4 regions of the Inquilinus sp. CA228 genome follow, and region 4 is predicted to be linked to each of the others. Evidence: riboswitches for the same ligand, from Rfam matches in the RefSeq annotation. Region 4 holds a riboswitch; each other region holds the start of a gene.

Region 1 (5,412 bases), on a different contig from region 4:
AGCGCTTCACCCGGATCACCATCCCGTTCTTGGCGCCGACCATCGCCATCACCGTGCTGCTGCGCACGATCTGGATCGCCACCTTCGCCGACCTGATCTGGGTGATGACCAATGGCGGCCCGGCCAACGCCACCAGCATCCTGTCGACCTACATCTTCGCCCAGGCCTTCTCGCGGCTGAATTTCGGCTACGCCTCGGCCGTGGCCACGGTGCTGCTGCTTCTCCTCCTGCTCTACGCCGCCATCCTGATCCGGATGCGCAAGAGCCTGCTCGCGGGGCAATGAGACCATGACCGTCGTCGGACGCTCGCCCCTCGGCCGCCTTGTCGGCGGCACCGGCTTCTACCTCGGCATCGGCGCCTATCTGCTGTTCGCGCTGTTCCCGCTGTACTGGCTGATCAAGATCTCGGTCACCCCGACCCAGTTGCTGTTCTCCGAAGGCATCACCTTCTGGCCGTCGGAATGGACGCTGGCGAATTTCAGCTCGGTGCTCACCGCCAGCAACTTCCCGCGCTATTTCCTGAACAGCGTCATCGTCTCGATCGCCACCGCGGCGGTGGTCACGCTCTGCGCCTCGGCCTCCGGCTACGCCTTCTCGCGCTTCCGCTTCAAGGCCAAGCCGGTGGTGATGTTCGTGCTGCTGCTGACCCAGACCTTCCCGCTGGTGATGATCATCCCGCCGGTCTACCGGCTGATGGCGCCGCTCGGGCTGACCAACAACCTGATGGGGCTGATCGTCATCTACAGCGCCTTCAATGTCGCCTTCGCCACCTTCCTGATGCAGTCCTTCTTCGACGCCATCCCGAAGGACCTGGAGGAGGCGGCGATGATCGACGGCTGCAGCCGGTTCCAGGCGCTGCGCCGGGTGATCCTGCCGCTGACCCTGCCGGGCATGGGTGCGACTTTGGGCTTCGTGTTCACCGCGGCCTGGAGCGAACTCTTGTTCGCGCTGATGCTGATCAACTCCGACAGCCAGAAGACCTTCGCCGTCGGCCTGCTGACCTTCGTCGCCAAGTTCGGCGTCGACTGGGGGCAGATGACCGCGGCCTCGGTGCTGGCGCTGATCCCGGTGTGCATCTTCTTCGCCGTGATCCAGCGCTACCTGGTGCAAGGGCTGACCGCCGGCGCGGTGAAGGGCTGATCTGTTCCCTCCGGGCTTGAACGCGACGCCGAAACGGCCGAGCGTGTCGGCTCCACCGGAGGGAACCCGATCATGCCGCGACACCATGTGACCGCGTCGGCCGAGACCTGTGCCTGGGGCTATTTCGACGCCGCGCGCGAGCCGGTGCTGACGGTCGACAGCGGCGACACGGTGGTGATCGACACCGTGTCGGGCGGGCCGGACGTGCTGCCCAAGGGCGATTTCCACATCCCGCCCGAGATCCACGAGATCCATCAGCGTTGCGACCGGTCGACTCCCGGCCACATCCTGACCGGCCCGGTCGCGGTCCGCGGCGCCAAAGCCGGCCAGGTGCTGGAGGTGCGGATCCTCGACGTCTCGCTGCGCCAGGACTGGGGCTACAACGTGATCCGGCCGCTCGCCGGCACCCTGCCCTACGACTTCGAGCAAGAGCGGCTGCTCAACATCCCGCTCGACGCCGCGTCCGGCACCGCCCGGCTGCCCTGGGGGCTGGACCTGCCGCTCAGGCCCTTCTTCGGCGTCATGGGCGTGGCGCCGCCGAAGGGCTGGGGCCGGATCAGCTCGATCCAGCCGCGGGCCCATGCCGGCAACATCGACAACAAGGAGCTGGTGGCCGGCACCACGCTCTACCTGCCCATCTTCAACGATGGCGCCCTGTTCTCCTGCGGCGACGGCCACGGCGCGCAGGGCGACGGCGAGGTGTGCATCACCGCGATCGAGACGGCGCTGCAGGGCACCTTCCGGCTGATCATCCGCGACGATCTCGGCTTCGCTTATCCCCGCGCCGAGACCCCGACCCACCACATCACCATGGGGATGGACCCCGACCTTGACCGCTGCGCCGAGATGGCGCTGCGCGACATGATCGTGCTGCTGGGCGAGACCGCCGGGCTGTCGCGGTACGACGCCTACACCCTGTGCAGCCTGGCCGGCGACCTGCGCATCACCCAGACCGTGAACGGCTGCAAGGGCGTGCACATGATGATGGCGAAGAGCCTGCTGGGCCGATGATGCGCCGGCGCGAGGCGATCAGGCTCGCCGGACCCGCCCTGCTGGCCCTGTCGGCAGGCCCGGCCGCCGCGGCGACGCTCGGCGACTGGATCGACAGCGCCGGCATCGTTGCCCGCTTCGTCGCCGCCGGCATTCCTGTGCGCAGCTTCAACATCCCCAGCGCCGGCATGGCGCCGACGCTGGTCCCAGGTGACGTGTTCGTGGCGGATCTGCGCGATGCTGGAAAGACGCCGCGCCGAGGCGACGTGATCATGTTCCGCCCGCCGCGCAACACGTCACTCGTCTTTGTTCAGCGCGTGGTTGGTTTGCCGGGCGACCGGGTCCAATTGACCGATGGCCGTTTGTCGATCAATCAAAAATTGGCGAAACGTCGTGAGCTCGCCCCGTACACGATAGCTCTACGCGGCCAGAATAAGGTGATGCATCGATATGTCGAGACCTTGCCGCCATCAGACGGCGAACCGCCAGAACCTTACGAAATCCTGGAACGGAGCGACACAGGTCCGTTCGACCACACCGCGGAATACGTCGTTCCTGCCGATCACTGCTTCACATTGGGCGACAATCGCGACAACAGCCTCGACAGCCGCAGTGACCTGGGCTACGTGCCGATCGGGAACATCATCGGCCGCGCCGTCTACCGGCTGCGACCCAATTCCGGCTGGCTGGTGCCGCCGAATAGCGTCCCCGGGCTCGACTGAGCCCGGGGCGTCCGGACATCAGTCGCGCGGCTGGGCGACGGTGCGGAGGTAGGGCTTCAGCGTCTTGAAGCCGGCCGGGAACTTCTGCTTCGCCTCTTCGTCCGAGACCGAGGTGACGATGATGACGTCCTGGCCGTTCTGCCAGTCGGCCGGGGTGGCGACCTTGTGCTTGGCGGTCAGCTGCAGCGAATCGATCACCCGCAGCACCTCGTCGAAGTTGCGGCCGGTGGTCATCGGGTAGGAGATCACCAGCTTGATCTTCTTGTCCGGGCCGACGACGTAGACGTTGCGCACCGTCTGGTTGTTGACAGCGGTGCGGCCCTCCGAGGTGGTGCCGGCATCGGCCGGCAGCATGCCGTAGAGCTTGGAGACGGTGAGCTCGGAATCGGCGATCACCGGGAAGTTCGGTGCGTAGCCCTGGGTTTCCTTGATGTCCTGGGCCCAGCTCTCGTGCCGGTCGACCGGGTCGGCGCTGAGGCCGATCACCTTGACGTCGCGGCGGTCGAACTCCGGCTTCAGCTTGGCCACGGCGCCGAGCTCGGTGGTGCACACCGGGGTGAAGTCCTTGGGATGCGAGAACAGCACGCCCCAGGACGAGCCGAGCCAGTCGTGGAAGCGGATCCGCCCCTCGGTGGTCTCGACTTCGAAATCGGGCGCGTCCTCACCAATCGCGAGCGGTCCGGTCATTTTTACCTCCAGTTATCGTTAATTTTGTAATTTTACCGTGCCGCGGAGCCGATGTCATCAGGAGCCTTGTCGCAAGGCGGCCTGTCACCTCGTTGACACACGCAAGGCGCGCCCCGATGATGCGCGCGTCTTGCCGGGGTGCCCGAACGGGGGCTGAGAGGCGCGTCAGCGTCAACCCGACGAACCTGATCCGGGTCATGCCGGCGGAGGGAGCGCGAGACGACGCCTCAGGCATCGGCACGTCCCTCTCCGTTCCGCCTCGACCCAGCGGAGGAAACGCGATGCGCCTGTTTGCCGCCGTCCTGCTGACGGCCCTGACCTCCGCCCTCGCCGGGCCGGCCGCGGCCGAGACCCCGGTGCTCAAGGTCTACACCTATGAATCCTTCACCGCCGAATGGGGGCCGGGCCCGCAGGTGAAGAAGGCCTTCGAGGCCGAATGCGGCTGCACCGTCGAGTTCACCTCGGTCGAGGACGGCGTCGCCCTGCTGTCGCGGCTGAAGCTGGAGGGCAAGTCGAGCCAGGCCGACATCGTGCTCGGCCTCGACACCAACCTGACCGCCGAGGCGACCGCGACCGGCCTCTTCGCCCCGCACGGGCAGAAGCTCGACGGCCTGTCGCTGCCGGTGGCCTGGACCGATCCGGTCTTCGTGCCCTTCGACTGGAGCTACTTCGCCTTCGTCTATGACAAGACCAAGGTGCCGAACCCGCCGAAGAGCCTGCACGACCTGGTCGAGAACAGCGACCTGGAGCTGACCATCCAGGACCCGCGCACCAGCACGCCGGGCCTGGGCCTGCTGCTCTGGGTCAAGCAGGTGTACGGCGACAAGGCGCCGGAGGCCTGGGCGAAGCTGAAGCCACGGATCCTCACCGTGACCCCGGGCTGGAGCGAGAGCTACGGCCTGTTCCGCAAGGGCGAGGTGCCGATGACCTTCAGCTATCTGACCTCGCCGCCCTATCACGTGATCGCGGAGAACGACAGCAACGTCGGCGCCGCGGTGTTCAGCGAGGGCAACTACCTCCAGGTCGAGGTCGCGGCCAAGCTGGCCTCGTCCCCGCACCCGGAGCTGGCCGACAGGTTCCTCGCCTTCATACTGAGCCCGGCGTTCCAGGACCTGCTGCCGACGACGCAATGGATGTATCCGGCAGTGACGCCGAAGGCCGGCCTGCCCGACGCCTACAAGGCCCTGCCGACCCCGGCCAAGGCCCTGCTGTATCCGCCGGAGGAGGTCGCCGCCAACCGCGCCGCCTGGATCGCCGAATGGCTGCAGGCGACCAGTCGTTGAGCCCACGTAGGTTGGGTTCGCGGCCCGCGAACCCAACATCCCGCGGCGGAGCCAGCCTGTTGGGTTCGCCACGGCGAACCCAACCTACGGGGAGTGCACTTCCCTCCCTGCCCGGCCTGCTGGCCCTGCTTGCCATCCTGGCGCTGATCGCCACGGCGGCGACCGGCCTCCTCCGCGCCGCGTCCGGGATCGACCTGCTCTCCGTCTGGGCCGACCCCTATCTCTGGTCGATGCTGCGTTTCACCGCGCTGCAGGCCGGGCTGTCGGCGCTGATCAGCGTCGCCATCGCCATCCCGGTCGCCCGCGCCCTGTCGCGCCGCCGCTTCCCCGGCCGCACCCTGCTGCTGCGCCTGTTCGGGCTGCCGATGATCGTGCCGGCGGTGGCCGGCGCCTTCGGCATCCTCACCGTGTTCGGCCGCTCCGGCCTGCTCGCCGACCTGTTCGCGGCGCTGGGGCTGACCATCCGGCCGAACATCTACGGCCTGACCGGGATCCTGCTGGCGCATGTGTTCTTCAACATGCCCTTCGCCGTGCGCGTGCTGCTGGCGGCCTGGGGCACCATCCCGGCCGAGAGCTGGCGCCTGGCGTCG
Region 2 (5,412 bases), on a different contig from region 4:
TGCAGTAGGGCAGCACCACAAAGCCGTCGCGCACCAGCTCCGCGGCCGCCTCGACCAGCTGGGCGACGTCCGGGTATTGGGTCTCGCGGTCGCCGATCAACTCCAGCTTCAGCCAAGTGGTGCCCAGCGCCTCGCGCGCCAGCTGCGCCGTCAGGATGGCGTCCCGCCTGGTCATGCAGCCGGCGGTGTTGGGCAGCAGTCGCCAGCGGTCACCGACCAGGTCGACCAGGCTTTCGGCATAGCCTTCCAGGCTGATCCGGCGGATCGAGGCGGTGACGACCTCGGCCCCCGAGGCCTCGATCGAGTCCAGCATCAGCTGCCGGTTGGCATAGCCGGCGGAGCCGATGAACAGGCGCGATCGCAGCGCCACGCCGGCGATGATGAAGGGGTCCTGCATTTCCATTCTCTCCTCAGCCGCCCTGGCCCTAACCACCTTGAAACGGGCGGACGATCTCGACCCGGTCGCCGGCCGCGAGGCGATGCTCAGGCCAGCGGGCGCGCGGCAGCACGGCGTCGTTGAGCGCCACGGCGGTGCCGCGCGCCGCCGGGTCGATGCCCTTGGCCAGCAGCAGGTCGAGCACGCTGACCCCGAGCGCCACGGCTTCGGTTTCTCCGTTCACATTCACGGTCCCTGGCACGCTCATTGCGCCGCCTCCGCGATCCGGGTGAAGCGGTCGATGCGGAACGGCTCCGCCGCCTCCGGCAGCTTGCCGTCGAGGATGGTGCCGGCCACCGCCTCGACCGTCGCCGGCAGCAGCAGGATGCCGTTGCGGTGGTGGCCGGTGGCGAGGACCAGCCCCTCGATCGCCGAGGGGCCGAGCACCGGCGCGTCGTCGCGGCTGCCGGGGCGCAGCCCGGCCCAGCTTTCGATCACCGGCAGATCCTCGATCCCCGGCAAAGCGCGCCAGGCGGCGTCGAGCAGCGACAGCATGCCGCCGGCGGTGACGGTGGTGTCGAAGCCGCGCTCCTCCACCGTGGCGCCGATGATCAGCCTGCCGTCGAGCCGCGGCACCAGATAGGCCTTGCCGACCCACAGCACGTGGCGCAGCAGCGGCGCCGCCGGGTCCATCTGCAGCGCCAGCATCTGGCCCTTCACCGGCCGCACCGGCGGCAGCGCCTCGCGCGGGATGCCGGCGATGCCGCCCGACCAGGCGCCGGCGGCCAGCACCACGACATCGGCCGGCCGCGCCTCGCCCGCGACCACCACGCCGCTGGCCCGGCCGCGATCGGTGACCACGGCCTCGACTTCCGCGTGGTCGTGCAGCCCGCCGCCAGCCCGGCGCAGCGCCTCCACCAGGGCCGGCACCAGCCAGCGATTGTCGACCTGGTGGTCGGCCGGGCTGTGCACGGCGGCGGCGAGGCCCGGCCGCAGCATCGGCTCGCGCTTCAGCAGCTCGGCGCCGGTCAGCCAGCGCAGATCGACGCCGAGCTTGGCCTGATAGTCGGCGGAGAAGCGCAGCTCCGCCGCGTCGTCGCGGGTCAGGGCCACGGCCAGCGTGCCCTCGTCGCGATAGCCGATCGGCAGGTCGGACGCCGCCTCGACCTCACGGGCGAAGCCGGGCCAGAGGTCCTGGGCGTGGCGGCACAGGCCGAACAGCGCCTCCTCCCCCGGCTCGGCCTCAAGCCCGGCGGCGAGCATGCCGGCGGCGGCCCAGCTGGCCTCGCGCCCGACCGGGCCGCGGTCGTAGACGTCGACGGGGCAGCCGGCGCGGGCCAGGCGCCAGCCGATGGCCAGGCCGTTGACCCCGGCGCCGATGATGGCGACGCGAGGTCGGGCCCCGCGCAGGGGCATCGGGCCGACGGAGTCGGCCTGCAAAAAAGACGGAATCGGAACGCCGGTCATCTCAGGCTCCCTCCGCTGGCATGATCCAGGTCAGGTTCGATGGGTATGATCTCAGCCCGCCGTAACGGTGGGCACCCCAGCCGATGCCGCCATTTCAGTCCCGGAGGCGGGTTGGTTGCAAGCCCTTTTCTTGCAACGCCCCTGCCCCGCGCCGGGCCGACTTACGGAGGTCACACGCGGCGTGTTAAGACAGCGCGCATGACAGAACAGATGAACGACGGCGGCGCAGGGGCGCCGAAACGAGGGTGGTTCACCCGACTGAAGGAGGGGCTGTCGCGCTCCTCCGCCAAGCTGACCGAAGGCATCAGCGGCATCTTCACCAAGCGCAAGCTGGACGATGCGACGCTGGAGGAGCTGGAGGAGCTGCTGATCCAGGCCGATCTCGGCCCGGCCACCGCCGCCAAGCTGACCGCCGAGCTGGCCCGCACCCGCTTCGGAAAGGAGGTGTCGGGCGACGAGGTCCGGCGCGCCTTGGCCGACCATGTGGCGCAGATCCTGCGCCCGGTGGCCAAGCCTTTGACCCTCTCCTCTGACCGCAAGCCGCAGGTGGTGCTGGTGGTCGGGGTGAACGGCACCGGCAAGACCACCACCATCGGTAAGCTGGCCAAGCAGTGGCGCGAGGACGGCCGCTCGGTGATGATCGCCGCCGGCGACACCTTCCGCGCCGCCGCGGTGCACCAGCTGCAGGTCTGGGGCGAGCGCTCCGGCTGCCCGGTGGTCACCGCCAATCCCGGCGCCGACGCCGCCGGCCTGTCCTTCGACGCGCTGACCCGGGCCAAGGCCGAGGGCCGCGACGTGCTGCTGATCGACACCGCCGGCCGGCTGCAGAACAAGGACAATCTGATGGCCGAGCTGGCCAAGATCATCCGCGTGCTGAAGAAGATCGACCCGACGGCGCCGCATGACGTGCTGCTGGTGCTGGACGCCACCACCGGCCAGAACGCGCACAGCCAGGTCGAGGTGTTCCGCGACCTGGTCTCGGTCACCGGCCTGATCCTGACCAAGCTGGACGGCAGCGCCCGCGGCGGCGTGCTGGTGGCGCTGGCCGAGCGCTTCGGCCTGCCGGTGCACGCCATCGGCGTCGGCGAGAGCATCGACGACCTGCGGCCCTTCGACCCCGAGCAGTTCGGCCGGTCGCTGATGGGAGTCGAGTCATGAGCAAGACCTCCCAGACCTTCGCCCCCGAGCAGTTCAGCGATGCCGCCGAGGCCGTGGCCCGGCTGCACGCGATCTACGACGCCAACACCGGCCTGCTGCGCGACGCCTTTCGCGCCTATTCCCGCGGCGAGGAGCCGGCGAGCCGGGTGCGCGCCTGCTACCCCTACCTGTCCGTCACGGTGGAGGATTTCAGCCGGGCCGACACCCGCCTGTCCTACGGCTTCGTCGACCGGCCGGGCACCTTCATCAGCACGATCACGCGGCCGTCGCTGTTCCACCGCTACCTGACCGAGCAGATCGGCCAGCTGATCCACAATCACCATGTGCCGGTCGAGGTCGGGGTCAGCGACACGCCGATCCCGATCCACTTCGCCTTCCCCGACGGCATGCATGTCGAGGGCGACCTGACCCGCGAGCGCATGCTGCACATGCGGGCGGTGTTCGACCTGCCGGACCTGTCGATGATGGACGACAGCATCGTCAACGGCACGGCGCTGATCCCGCCGGGCGAGCCGCACCCGCTGGCGCTGTTCACGGCGCCGCGGGCGGACTACTCGCTGTTCCGGCTGAAGCACTACACCGCCACCGGCTGCGAGCATTTCCAGAACTTCGTCCTGTTCACCAACTACCAGTTCTACATCGACGAGTTCATCCGCATCGCCTATGGGCTGATGCAGGGCGACGGCGGCGGCTACGACGCCTTCATCGAGCCGGGCGACCGCATCACCATGCCCGGCGGCCGGGCCCGCGGCACCCCGGCGGCGCGGCTGCCGCAGATGCCGGCCTATCACCTGACCCGGCCGGACCATTCCGGCATCACCATGGTCAACATCGGCGTCGGCCCGTCCAACGCCAAGACCATCACCGACCACATCGCGGTGCTGCGGCCGCATGCCTGGATCATGCTGGGCCACTGCGCCGGCCTGCGGAACACGCAGAAGCTGGGCGACTACGTCCTGGCCCATGGCTATGTCCGCGAGGACCACGTGCTGGACGCCGACCTGCCGGTCTGGGTCCCGGTGCCGGCGCTGGCCGAGATCCAGGTGGCGCTGGAACGCGCGGTCGGCGAGATCACCGGCCTGACCGGCTACGGCCTGAAGAGCGTGATGCGCACCGGCACGGTCGCCACCATCGACAACCGCAACTGGGAGCTGCGCGACTATCGCGAGCCGGTGCAGCGCTTCAGCCAGAGCCGCGCCATCGCGCTGGACATGGAGAGCGCGACTATCGCCGCCAACGGCTTCCGCTTCCGGGTGCCCTACGGCACGCTGCTCTGCGTCTCCGACAAGCCGCTGCACGGCGAGCTGAAGCTGCCGGGCATGGCCGACGCCTTCTACAAGCAGCAGGTCGGCCAGCACCTGCAGATCGGCATCCGGGCGATGGAGCGGCTGCGCGAGCTGGGGCTGGAGCAGCTGCACAGCCGCAAGCTGCGCAGCTTCGCCGAAGTGGCGTTCCAGTAGGTCGATGCCGCAGGACAACCATATGTCTCCGCAGATGGACCGGCCCCGCATCGGCGTCGGCGCCGTGGTCTGGCGCGACGACAGGCTGCTGCTGATCCAGCGCGGCAAGGAGCCCCAGGCCGGGCAGTGGAGCATCCCGGGCGGCAGCCAGGAGCTGGGCGAGACCCTGTTCGAGGCGGCGCTGCGCGAGACCCGCGAGGAGGCCGGGGTCGAGGCCGAGGCGATCGGCATCGTCACCGCGGTCGATTCGATCCACCGCGACGCCGCCGGCGGGGTCGAGTGGCACTACACCATCATCGATGTCGAGGCCGAGTGGCGGTCCGGCGAGCCGGTGGCCGGCGACGACGCCGCCCAGGCGCGCTGGGCGACGCTGGACGAAGCCGATGATCTGATCGAATGGCCGGAGCTGCGGCGGGTGCTGCACCTGTCGGCCCGGCAGCGGGCGCAGCGCCGACGCGGCCCCGGGCCGGTGCGGCTGAAGCCGCGGCCGGATCTGATGCGGCTGATGCGCACGCCGTTGGGCCGGCTGGTGGCGCGGCCCTGGTTCGACGGCATGTCGCTGGCCCTGCTGCGCGGCTGGTTCCTGCCGGCATCGCGCAGCCTGGCCGCGGCGATCGTGTCCGACGGCGACCTGCGCCGCTTCTGCGCCGAGCTGGACATCCCGCCCGACGCCCTGGGCAAGCGGCCGGTCTGGCTGGGCCGGACCCTGCGCGACGTCGCCCGCCTGACCGAGCAGCACCGCCAGGCGGAGGCGGAATGGCAGCGCCTGCTGTTCTCCACCACCGCGCCCCTGGCCGATGCGGTGGCGGCGGAGGAGGCGCGGCTGGACGCCGCCTCGGCCTTGACCACCAGCCGGCTGCGCTTCGCCCTGTTCGGCAACAACCGCAAGATCCCGGCCTGCCGCTGGGCGATCCCGACCGAGGCGGAGGTCGAGGCCCGGCACGGCGCCCG
Region 3 (5,412 bases), on a different contig from region 4:
GCACCAACATCGCGGTGATCGAGGCCTTCCTCGGCACCCGGATCGCGGTGACCCGCCACACCGGCCGCAGCATGCTGGTCACGGTGGCCGGGCGAACGAGCAAGGAGGCGGCATGAACGCCGCGCAGACCCTGACGCCGAGGACGCTGGCCCCGTTCCTGCTGAACGTGGCCAGCGTCCTGCCGGTCTTCATCTGGGGGCCGCCGGGCATCGGCAAATCCGCCCTGGTCCAGGCCTTCGCCGAGTCCGTCGGCCTGCCCTGCGTGTCGCTGCTCGGCTCGCAGCTGGCGCCGGAGGACATCATCGGCGTGCCGCAGATCATGGACGGCAAGTCGCGCTTCTGCCCGCCGACCATCATCGCGCGGGACGAGCCCTATTGCCTGTTCCTGGACGAGCTGAACGCCTGCTCGCACGAGGTGCAGAAGGCGTTCTACTCGCTGATCCTGGACCGGCGGGTGGGTGAGTTCCGCCTGCCCGAGGGCACCATCGTGATCGGCGCCGGCAACCGGACGGAGGATGCGGCGATCACCCGGCCGCTGTCCTCCGCCCTGGTCAACCGGCTGGTCCATGTCCAGCTGCGCGCCTCGGCCCGCGACTGGCTGGACTGGGCCGGCGGCGCCGGGGTGCATGAGATGGTCATCTCCTATGTCGGGCAGCGGTCGGACCACCTCTGGTCCAAGCCGCCGAAGCATGAGGAGCCGTTCTCGACTCCGCGGGCCTGGGACATGCTGTCCCGCGCCCTGCACGCCTATGGTCCGGGCATCACGCTGGACGAGATCAAGGTGCTGGCCAGCGGCCTGCTGACGCCGGCGCATGCCCAGCAGTTCGCGGCCTTCGCCAAGCTGCGCGAGCGGGCGCACGACCTGTCGGCGATCCTGAAGGGCGACCGCGGCTGGCCGGAGAAGCCGGAGGAGCGGGACATCCTGTACTTCCTGGTGCAGCAGCTGCGCGACCGGCTGATCAAGGAGCTGCCGGACGACGAGGGCGCCGCCGGGCGCGAGGCGCGGCAGCTGGCCAACCGGTCGAAGGAGCTGATCGTGACCCTGGCGCGGATCTCCACCGAGCTGGCCCAGCTGGTGGTGACCGAGACCGAGAGCGGCGCCGCCCTGCCGGCCTGGTACACCATCGAGCTGGCGCGCGCTTTGCCGCGGCTGGCGGCGCAGCGGGCGGGCTGACGGCCATGGCCAGGCGCCGCGAACCGCCGAAGGAGAATCTGCGCGCGATCACGGCCGGCTGCGCCCTGCTGCGCGACCACCCACTGTTCGCCGGCCTGGTCGGTCGCGACTGGATGGCGGCGAGGCCGTCCCGACCCTTCCCGACCGACGGCTTCGCCCGGCTGGTCCTGTCGCGCAGCCGGTACGACGACAAGCCGGTGATCACGATCGAAGCCAATCCCTGGCGCCGCGCCGAGCCGGCGGAATGGGCCAATATCCTGGCCCAGGCGCTGCTGCACGAGCATATGAACCATGTCGATCCCGCCCGCACCGACGAGGCCTGGCGCATGGCGTGCGGCCTGGTCGCGGTCGAGTTCCTGCGCCCGCTGGGCCTCGGCCGGCGGCCGGAAGCCCTGCCCTATCCGGCGCTGCCGCCGCCGGGCCGCGACGTGGCGGAGATCGCCCGGATCCTGGCGGAAGACCCGGCCGGCCGCGCCGCCCATGCCGGTCCCGGCATCGCCGGCGCCGGAGAGACGGCCTGGATCTTCACCGCCGACGCCCCGCCGCTGACCCCGGCGATCCGCAGGGCGTATGAGGACCGGTTCGCCACGGCGATCCGCCGCAGCGTCGTCAGTGCGATCGAGGGGGCCGGCGCCGCAGCGCGCGGCCCGGCCGGGCCCAGGCGCAACCCCAACTCCCTGGCCGAGCGTGCCCGCGCCTGGTTCGTCGCCAGCTATCCGCTGCTGGCGGCACTGGCGGCGACCTTCGAGATCATCGAGGACGAGGGGCTGTGCCGGCAGCTGGACATCGCCGTCGCCGCCGTCGACACCGAGCTGCAGCGGATCTACCTGAACCCGAAATTCCCCTGGACCCATGACGGGCTGAAATTCGTCATGGCGCATGAGCTGCTGCATGTCGGGCTGCGCCACGAGCCGCGTCGGCAGGGCCGCGACCCGTATCTGTGGAACATCGCCTGCGACTACGTGATCAATGGCTGGCTGGTCGAGATGGGCGTCGGCGAGGTGCCGTTCGACAGCCTGCTGCTGGACCCCGAGCTGGGCTTCGAGCGCGACTCGGCGGAGGCGATCTACGACCGCATCACCCGCGACCTGCGCCTGATCCGGCGGCTGAACAAGGCCCGCACCCTGCGCGGCCAGGGCAAGGTCGACATGCTGGGCGACCGGCCGCCGGCCTGGTGGACCGGGCCGGGCACCGACCTGGACGCCTTCTACCGCCGCGCTCTGGCCGAGGGGCTGGACCTGCATCTGGCCGGCACCGGGCGCGGCGAGCTGCCCGGCGAGCTGGTCGAGGAGATCCGGGCGATCCAGCACCCGCCGATCCCGTGGGACGTCCGGCTGGGCCAGTGGCTGGACGCCTTCTTCCCGCCGCTGGACAGCCGGCGCAGCTTCGCCCGGGCCAGCCGGCGGCAGGCGGCCACGCCCGACATCCCGCGGCCGGTCTGGCTGCGCCCGGAGGAGCGGCTGGCCACCCGCACCTTCGGCACGGTGCTGGACACCTCCGGTTCGATGCCGCCGCGGCTGCTGGCCCGGGCGCTGGGGGCAATCGCCAGCTATGCCGTCAGCCGCGAGGTGCCGCTGGTGCGCGTGGTGCAATGCGACGCCGGCATCCACGACATGGGCTACGTGCCGCCGGAGACGCTGCTGCAGCGGGTGGAGATCCGCGGCCGCGGCGGCACGGTGCTGCAGCCGGCCATTACCCGGCTCGAGGGCGATGACGGCTTCCCGCGCGAGGCGCCGATCCTGGTCATCACCGACGGCGCCTGCGACATGCTGTCGATCCGCCGGGAGCATGCCTTCCTGATGCCCGAAGGCGCCCGCCTGCCCTTCCGCAGCGCCGCGCCGCAATTCCATTTCGAGCGGCCGGAATGAGCCGCCCGGCCGGTGCGCTTGACACCGGCCTTCCCGGCTTGCGAGCCTGAGCCCGGAAGTGACACGGGGTGCCTGGAAACGGGCTGAGATCATACCCGTCGAACCTGATCTGGGTCATGCCAGCGAAGGGAGCCGTCACGCGATGCCCGACCGGGCCCCGGATCCTCAGGATCGATCGCCGACCGCCCCCTTCGCTGGAGGAGGAGCGGAATGGGTGCAGAGGCAACGGAAGCGGGGCGGCGCTTCGACCTGTCGGTCTATCTCGTCACCGACACGCGGCTGAGCGGGCCGCGCGGAGTCGCTGCCGTGGCCGCCGCGGCGGCGCAGGGCGGCGTCACCATCGTGCAGTTGCGCGACCCCGACGCCACCACCCGCGAGCTGATCGCCGCGGCCGAGGCGCTGCAGGCGGCGCTGGCGCCCCACGGCGTGCCCCTGGTGATCAACGACCGGGTCGACGTCGCCCTGGCGGTGGGGGCGGACGGCGTCCATCTCGGCGACCGCGACATGCCGGCGGCGGCGGCGCGGCGCCTGCTGGGCCCCGGCCGCATCGTCGGCGTCACCGTGCATGACGCGGCCGAGGCGCGGGCGGTCGACACCGAGATCGCCGACTACGCCGGCATCGGCCCGGTCTTCACCACCACGACCAAGGCGGAGGCGCGGCCGGCGATCGGGGTCGACGGCTTCCGGGCGCTGCGCCGGCTGGTGCCGCTGCCCGTGGTCGGCATCGGCGGCATCGACGCGGCCCGGACCGCCGATGTGATCGCGGCCGGGGCCGATGGCGTCGCCGTGGTCTCCGCCATCTGTGCCGCGCCCGACCCCGAGGCGGCCGCCCGGGCGATCGCCGCGGCCGTGGCGGAAGGACGGGCGCGATGATCCCCAATGTCCTCAGTATCGCCGGCACCGACCCCTCGGGCGGCGCCGGCATCCAGGCCGACCTGAAGACCTTCTCCGCCCTCGGGGCCTATGGCTGCGCGGTGATCACCGCGCTGGTCGCCCAGAACACCCGGGGGGTGCAGGCGGTGGAGCTGGTGCCGGCAGCCTTCGTCGCCCGGCAGATCGACTGCCTTCTCGCCGATGTCCGGATCGACGCGGTCAAGATCGGCATGCTGGCGACCGGCGAGATCGTGCGCACGGTGGCCGACGCGCTGCGCCGGCACGGGCTGAGCCGCGTCGTGGTCGACCCGGTGATGGTGGCGAAGAGTGGCGACCGGCTGCTCGACCCCGACGCCGTGGCGGCGCTGCGCGAGGAGCTGCTGCCACTGGCCATGGTGGTCACCCCGAACCTGCCGGAGGCCGCCGATCTGCTGGGCCGCGCGCCGGCCGAGCGACGGGACGAGATGCCGGAGATCGCCGCGGCGCTGCTGGCGCTCGGGCCCCGGGCCGTGCTGCTGAAGGGCGGCCATCTGGACGAGGCGGAGAGCCCGGACCTGCTGCTGAGCGCGGCCGGGTCCCTGACCCTGGCGGCGCCGCGCATCGCCACCCGCAACACCCACGGCACCGGCTGCACCCTGTCCGCCGCCATCGCGGCGCTACTGCCGCAGCGGCCCGACCTGAAGACGGCGGTGCGCGAGGCGAAGACCTATCTGACCGGGGCGCTGGAAGCGGCCGACCGCCTGTCCGTCGGCGGCGGCCACGGGCCGCTGCACCATTTCCACCGCTGGTGGGGATAGCCCACGCCTGCGTAGGCTGGGTTCGCGTTGGCGAACCCAGCGCTGCAACGCTCCGGCTGCGCGATGTTTGGGTTCGCCAACGCGAACCCAACCTACGAAACTCGCTCAGCCGACCTTGTTCTTGTTGTAGACGTCGAAGGCGACGGCGGCGAGCAGCACCAGGCCCTTGATCACCATCTGCAGGTCGATGCCGAGGCCGAGGATCGACATGCCGTTGTTCATCACGCCCATGATGAAGGCGCCGATCACCACGCCGGTGATCTTGCCGACGCCGCCCGAGGCCGAGGCCCCGCCGATGAAGCAGGCGGCGATGGCGTCGAGCTCGAACTGGTTGCCGGCCTGCGGCACCGCCGAGGTCAGGCGCGCCGTGGTGATCAGCCCGGCCAGCGCCGCCAGCACCCCCATGTTGATGAAGGTCAGGAACACCAGCCGCTCGGTGTTGATGCCGGACAGCTTGGCCGCCTTCTCGTTGCCGCCGACCGCGTAGATGCGGCGGCCGAGCGTGGTGCGGGTGGTGACGAAGGCGTAGAGCACCACCAGCACGCCCATCAGGATCAGGATGTTGGGCAGGCCGTTATAGGTGGCCAGCAGGTAGCCCAGCCCGGCCAGCGCCAGCACCGTCGCCACGTTCTTGATGACGAAGAACACCAGCGGTTCTTGCTCCACCCCGTGCTGGATCTCGTTGCGCCGGGTCTTGATG
Region 4 (5,412 bases):
TGCCGCGCAGCGCCTCGACCAGCGCCACCAGCACCACATGCTTGAGGACGTCGGCCTGGTTGCCGGCGTGGAAGGCGTGGCGGTAGTTCATGCCGCCCGCAGCACCGCCACCCAGCCGGGCAGCGGCGTCCCGTTCTCGGTGCGGGCCCAGGCGGCCTCGACCTCGGTCACGGCGAAGCCGGTGGCCGCGGCGACCGCCGCCAGATAGCCGGGCGAATGCAGGTAGCGGTGGCGGCCGCCCAGGCGCCAGCCCTCACCGTCATGCGACTCCGCGGTCAGGGCGAACCACCCGCCCGGCCGCAGCACCGGCCGCACGGCGGCGAAGAGCGGCGCGAGGTCGCCGATATAGACCGCGACATCCGCGGCCAGGATCAGGTCGTAGCGTTCCGGCCAGCCCGCCAGGGCGGCCACGATCTCGCCCGGCTCCAGCCGGTCGTACAGCTTCCGCGCCATCGCCTGCAGGATCATGCCGAGCGACAGGTCGATCCCGTCCAGCCGGCGGCGTCGGTCGGCGAAGGCGGCGCCGGCCAGCCCGGTGCCGCAGCCGAGATCGAGGATGTCGAGGTGGCCGTCCACCGACAGGGTGGCGGGAGCCACCCGGTCGACGGCGCGGCGCAGCAGCGCCGGCCCGCGATAGTGCAGGGCGTCGACCAGCGACGCCTCGAAGCGCGGCGCGTACTGGTCGAACAGGGTGCGGACATGCGCCTCGGGCAGCTGCGCCGGCGCCGGGGCGGCGCCGATCAGCGCCAGCCGCACCGCGGCGCCCATCCGGTCCTCCGGATCCAGCTCCAGTGTGGCGCGATAGGCCGCGGCAGCGTCGCCGCCAGCCGCCTCCAGCGCCTGGCCCAGGGCATAGTGGATCTCGACGTCGCCGGGGGCGATCTCGATGGCGGCGCGGATGGCGTCGGCGGCCTCGGCCGGCTGGCCGTCGGCGAGCAGGGCAAGGCCGATCTCCAGGCGCCGGCGCGCCCGTGGATCCGGAGTGGGGAGGGGCAGGGTCATGGCGAAGCGTCCGAAGCGCCACGGCCGTGCCGCAGTCGCGCGCGGGCTTATAGCCGAAGCGCTGCCCCAGCGTCGAGAGGGAGGCGGAGAGCCTCAGGCGCCGGTGGGGTAGACGAAGCCATCCGCCTCGTAGACGCCGCCATAGGCGCCGGTGTCGGGGTTCCAGAACCGCACCGCGGTCCAGTCGTTGCCGCTGGAGACGTCGATCACCGACTGCTCGCGGTAGATCCGGCGCCGGGTCGCGCCGTCATTGCCCCAGTTGGTGTGCGACACGGTGATCTCGCGCGAATTGCGCACCGACACGACCACCGAGATGTGGCCGGCGCTCAGCCGGTCCGACCGGCCCAGCACCAGCACGGCGCCGGAGCGCGGCGCGCCGCCCTTGCCGTAGACGCCGTCGGCCTGGTCCCACCAGGTCCAGGCGTCGCCCTTGATCTGGATGCCGGAGACGGCGCGGGCGTAGGGGACGCATTCCTCCGGCGCATTGGCGGTGACGTAGCGGGCGACGCCGCTGCCGGTCGGGTTGCGGACGATCTCGCGCCCGCCACCGCAGGCGGCCAGGGCCAGCGCGATCGACAGCACACAGGCACGGCGCAGCATCGTTCTCAACCGATGACTCAGAAATCCACCCCAATGCGTTGGAATGTAGATTTTTTTAGGATTCTGGTCAAGATCGAGACGAGACGGCGGAACCGGCGGTCGACGGTTCCAGGCCGACGGGCCGGTGAGGAGCGCTCAGTGCGCCGCGGCGGGCAGGTCGGTGCCGCCGAAGGCGGCGGCGTCCGAGGCCGGGATCGGGTCGCGGACGATGATGACGTAGCCGACCGCGGCCACCAGCGCGACCGCGGCGCCGACCAGCAGGGCGAAGGTGAAGGACCCGGTGCCTTGCAGGATGAAGCCGGTCACCATCGGTGCCAGCGCGCCGCCGACATAGCCGCCGAAATTCTGCATGGCGCCGAGCGAGGCAGTGGTGTTGGCGGGCGCCGCCACCGGCGCCATCGCCCAGGCCGAGGTCGAGGCGATGTAGAGCAGGAACAGCGAGATCGAGATGGCGCCGACCGCGATGGTGATGCTCGGGGTCAGGGCCGCCAGGGTGGTGAAGCCGGCGGTCGCCACCATGGCCCCGGCCATCGGGTATTTCCGGCTGTTCATCGGCGACAGGCCGCGCGTCACCAGCCAGTCGTTCAGTCGCCCGCCCAGGATGCTGCCGACCACGCCGCACAGGAAGGGGATGGCGGCGACGATGCCGGTGCTGGCGATGCTGAGGTGGCGGTCCTGCTCCAGATAGACCGGCAGCCAGGAGTTGTAGATCCAGGTGACGTAGATCACGCCGAAGAAGCCGAAGATCATGCCCCAGGTGGTGCGGAAGCCGAACAGCCGCTTCCACTCGGTCCAGGTGACGCCGCCGCCCGTGGTGGCTGGGTCGCCCTCGGTCAGGTAGCGCTGCTCCTCCTCGGTCAGCCGGACCTCGGCCGGGTTGCGGTGCAGGGCGTAGAAGGCGATGGCGACGAGCAGGCCGAGGATGCCCATGATCGCGAACATCCAGCGCCAGCCGAAGCTGAGCATCAGGAAGGTCAGGACCGGGGCGGAGATCGCGGTGCCGAGGGTGGAGGAGCAGTTCCAGATGCCGGTCGCGGTGCCGCGCAACCGGACGTTGAACCAGTCGCGGACGATGCGGGCGCTGGTCGGAAATTGCGGCGCCTCGCCCAGCCCCAGCACCATGCGGATGGCGAAGAACTGGGTGAAGTTCCGGACCAGGCCGCCGGTTGCCTGGGCCAGCGACCACAGGCCGAGGCTGAGCGACAGCATCAGCCGCGGCCCCAGCCGGTCGACCAGTGCGCCGGCCGGAAGCTGGGCGAAGGCGTAGGCCCAGAGGAAGGCGGAGAGCAGCAGCCCCATCTCCGACGGCGAGAAGCCGAGATCCTGACTGATCAGCGGGTTGGCCACGGCCAGGGTGGCGCGGTCGATGTAGTTGACCACGCCGCTGAGCACCAGCAGCGCCAGCGCGGTGACCTGGATGGTCCGGATGCGGGCCGATCTCGGGAGAGCCGCCATCGTTTCCTCCGCTTCGTCTTTCCGACTGTTGGGCGGAACCTTGGAACCGGTCCCGGGCAATTGCCAGACAAAACGATCGGACTGCCATCCTGTCGCAGGATCGCCGGCTTGGTGCACTCCCTCGCTTGACATCCCGTCCCGGGGCGCGCTCTGATCGGGGCGTTCCGAGGGGAGCTCCGGTAAGGAGCTGAGACACCACACCATCTGCGACGTGGGAACCCTTCGAACCTGATCCGGGTCGTGCCGGCGTAGGGAATGGAACCACATGCGCGCTCAGCCGTTTTTTCCGCTTTCCGTCTTTGGCACGCCCTCAATCCGTCCGATCGAGGAGGCCGTGGATGCCCAAGGACGTCATCCCCACAACCGTCACCACCGGCCCGCTGCCGGCGTCGCGCAAGGTCCATGTGCCGGGCGAGCGCAACCCCGACCTGCGCGTCGCCATGCGCGAGATCGTGCTGTCGCCCGAATCCGGCGAGCCGCCGCTCCGGGTCTATGACGCCTCCGGCCCCTACACCGACCCGGCGGCGCTGATCGACATCGGCGCCGGGCTGCCGGCACTGCGGGCCGGCTGGATCGCCGCCCGCGGCGATGTCGAGGCCTATGACGGCCGCACCGTGCGGCCGGAGGATGACGGTCGCCGCCCCGGCGAGGCCGCCAACCTGTTCGAGTTCCCGCGCGGCGAGCGGCGGGCGCTGCGGGCCCGCGGCGGCACCGCGGTGACGCAGATGGCCTATGCCCGGGCCGGCATCGTCACGCCGGAGATGGAGTATGTCGCGATCCGCGAGAATCTCGGCCGCGAGCGGGCGCAAGAGCAGGCGGCGCGCGACGGTGAGAGCTTCGGTGCCGAGATTCCGGACTACGTGACGCCGGAATTCGTGCGCGACGAGGTGGCGCGGGGCCGGGCGATCATTCCCTCCAACATCAACCACCCGGAATCCGAGCCGATGGCGATCGGCCGCAACTTCCTGGTCAAGATCAACGCCAATATCGGCAACTCGGCCGTCACCTCCTCGATCGCGGAGGAGGTGGAGAAGATGGTGTGGGCGATCCGCTGGGGCGGCGACACGGTCATGGACCTGTCGACCGGCCGCAACATCCACACCACCCGCGAATGGATCCTGCGCAATTCGCCGGTGCCGATCGGCACGGTGCCGATCTACCAGGCGCTGGAGAAGGTCGGCGGCGTGGCCGAGGACCTGACTTGGGAGATCTTCCGCGACACGCTGATCGAGCAGGCCGAGCAGGGGGTCGACTACTTCACCATCCATGCCGGGGTGCGGCTGCCCTACATCCATCTCACGGCGAAGCGGGTGACCGGCATCGTCAGCCGGGGCGGCTCGATCATGGCGAAATGGTGCCTGGCGCATCACCGCGAGAGCTTCCTCTACACCCATTTCCGCGAGATCTGCGCCATCATGCGGGCCTATGACGTCGCCTTCTCGCTGGGCGACGGGCTGCGGCCGGGATCGATCGCCGACGCCAACGACGCGGCCCAGTTCGCCGAGCTGGAGACGCTGGGCGAGCTGACCAAGATCGCCTGGGAGCACGACGTCCAGGTCATGATCGAAGGCCCCGGCCATGTGCCGATGCACAAGATCAAGGCCAATATGGACAAGCAGCTGGCGGTCTGCGGCGAGGCGCCGTTCTACACGCTCGGGCCCCTCACCACCGACATCGCGCCGGGCTACGACCACATCACCTCCGGCATCGGCGCGGCGATGATCGGCTGGTTCGGCACCGCCATGCTCTGCTACGTCACGCCGAAGGAGCATCTCGGGCTGCCGGACCGCGACGACGTCAAGACCGGCGTCGTCACCTACAAGATCGCGGCCCATGCCGCCGACCTGGCCAAGGGCCATCCGGCGGCGCAGCGACGCGACGACGCCCTGTCCCGCGCCCGCTTCGAGTTCCGCTGGCGCGACCAGTTCCACCTGTCGCTCGACCCCGACACGGCGCTCGCCTACCACGATGAGACGCTGCCGGCGGAAGGCGCCAAGACCGCGCATTTCTGCTCGATGTGCGGCCCGAAATTCTGCTCGATGAAGATCACGCAGGAGATCCGGGCCGCGGCCGAGGCCGGGATGGAGGAGATGTCGGCTCGGTTCCGCGAAGGCGGGGGAGAGATCTACCGCGCGGCCGAGTGACCGCCGGCCGGTCCCGCGGCCGAGATGAAAATCATTCTTGGTGCGCAGGGAGACGACCGGTATAGGACTCGTGGCGGAATTTGACCGCTGGCGGCCCGGGGCGGGCTTCCGTCCCGGGCTGTCGTCGACGGCGTGACGGCGCTCGGCGCGAGGAGATTTCGATGGCAGCCCTTTCCGAACACGCGGCCAAGGCCGGGCTGATGACCCGGTT

The links. A riboswitch is a leader RNA that binds a small molecule or an ion and turns the genes downstream of it on or off. The one in region 4 is predicted to bind thiamine pyrophosphate.
Region 1: linked by a shared signal. The riboswitch ahead of thiB (thiamine ABC transporter substrate binding subunit) and the one ahead of thiC (phosphomethylpyrimidine synthase ThiC) in region 4 are both predicted to bind thiamine pyrophosphate.
Region 2: linked by a shared signal. The riboswitch ahead of thiO (glycine oxidase ThiO) and the one ahead of thiC (phosphomethylpyrimidine synthase ThiC) in region 4 are both predicted to bind thiamine pyrophosphate.
Region 3: linked by a shared signal. The riboswitch ahead of thiE (thiamine phosphate synthase) and the one ahead of thiC (phosphomethylpyrimidine synthase ThiC) in region 4 are both predicted to bind thiamine pyrophosphate.

The regions. Positions count from the first base shown of each region.
Region 1 covers NZ_JBQJIK010000013.1:18,289-23,700, reverse strand. The annotation lists gene ACTOWL_RS08340 (carbohydrate ABC transporter permease) at 1-284, shown strand, start outside; gene ACTOWL_RS08335 (carbohydrate ABC transporter permease) at 289-1,140, shown strand; gene ACTOWL_RS08330 (acetamidase/formamidase family protein) at 1,213-2,151, shown strand; gene lepB (signal peptidase I) at 2,148-2,852, shown strand; gene ACTOWL_RS08320 (peroxiredoxin) at 2,871-3,539, opposite strand; TPP riboswitch at 3,664-3,768, shown strand; gene thiB (thiamine ABC transporter substrate binding subunit) at 3,821-4,822, shown strand; gene thiP (thiamine/thiamine pyrophosphate ABC transporter permease) at 4,882-5,412, shown strand, end outside.
Region 2 covers NZ_JBQJIK010000024.1:62,906-68,317, reverse strand. The annotation lists gene ACTOWL_RS14110 (thiazole synthase) at 1-397, opposite strand, end outside; gene thiS (sulfur carrier protein ThiS) at 426-644, opposite strand; gene thiO (glycine oxidase ThiO) at 641-1,843, opposite strand; TPP riboswitch at 1,834-1,932, opposite strand; gene ftsY (signal recognition particle-docking protein FtsY) at 2,042-3,001, shown strand; gene ACTOWL_RS14090 (AMP nucleosidase) at 2,998-4,461, shown strand; gene ACTOWL_RS14085 (NUDIX domain-containing protein) at 4,484-5,412, shown strand, end outside.
Region 3 covers NZ_JBQJIK010000049.1:16,469-21,880, reverse strand. The annotation lists gene rtcA (RNA 3'-terminal phosphate cyclase) at 1-116, shown strand, start outside; gene ACTOWL_RS23290 (ATP-binding protein) at 113-1,174, shown strand; gene ACTOWL_RS23285 (vWA domain-containing protein) at 1,180-3,042, shown strand; TPP riboswitch at 3,097-3,191, shown strand; gene thiE (thiamine phosphate synthase) at 3,253-3,915, shown strand; gene thiD (bifunctional hydroxymethylpyrimidine kinase/phosphomethylpyrimidine kinase) at 3,912-4,712, shown strand; gene mmsB (multiple monosaccharide ABC transporter permease) at 4,818-5,412, opposite strand, start outside.
Region 4 covers NZ_JBQJIK010000005.1:10,717-16,128, forward strand. The annotation lists gene ACTOWL_RS03310 (23S rRNA (adenine(2030)-N(6))-methyltransferase RlmJ) at 1-91, opposite strand, end outside; gene ACTOWL_RS03315 (class I SAM-dependent DNA methyltransferase) at 88-1,002, opposite strand; gene ACTOWL_RS03320 (CHAP domain-containing protein) at 1,096-1,602, opposite strand; gene ACTOWL_RS03325 (MFS transporter) at 1,738-3,057, opposite strand; TPP riboswitch at 3,215-3,330, shown strand; gene thiC (phosphomethylpyrimidine synthase ThiC) at 3,396-5,201, shown strand; gene ACTOWL_RS03335 (phytanoyl-CoA dioxygenase family protein) at 5,363-5,412, shown strand, end outside.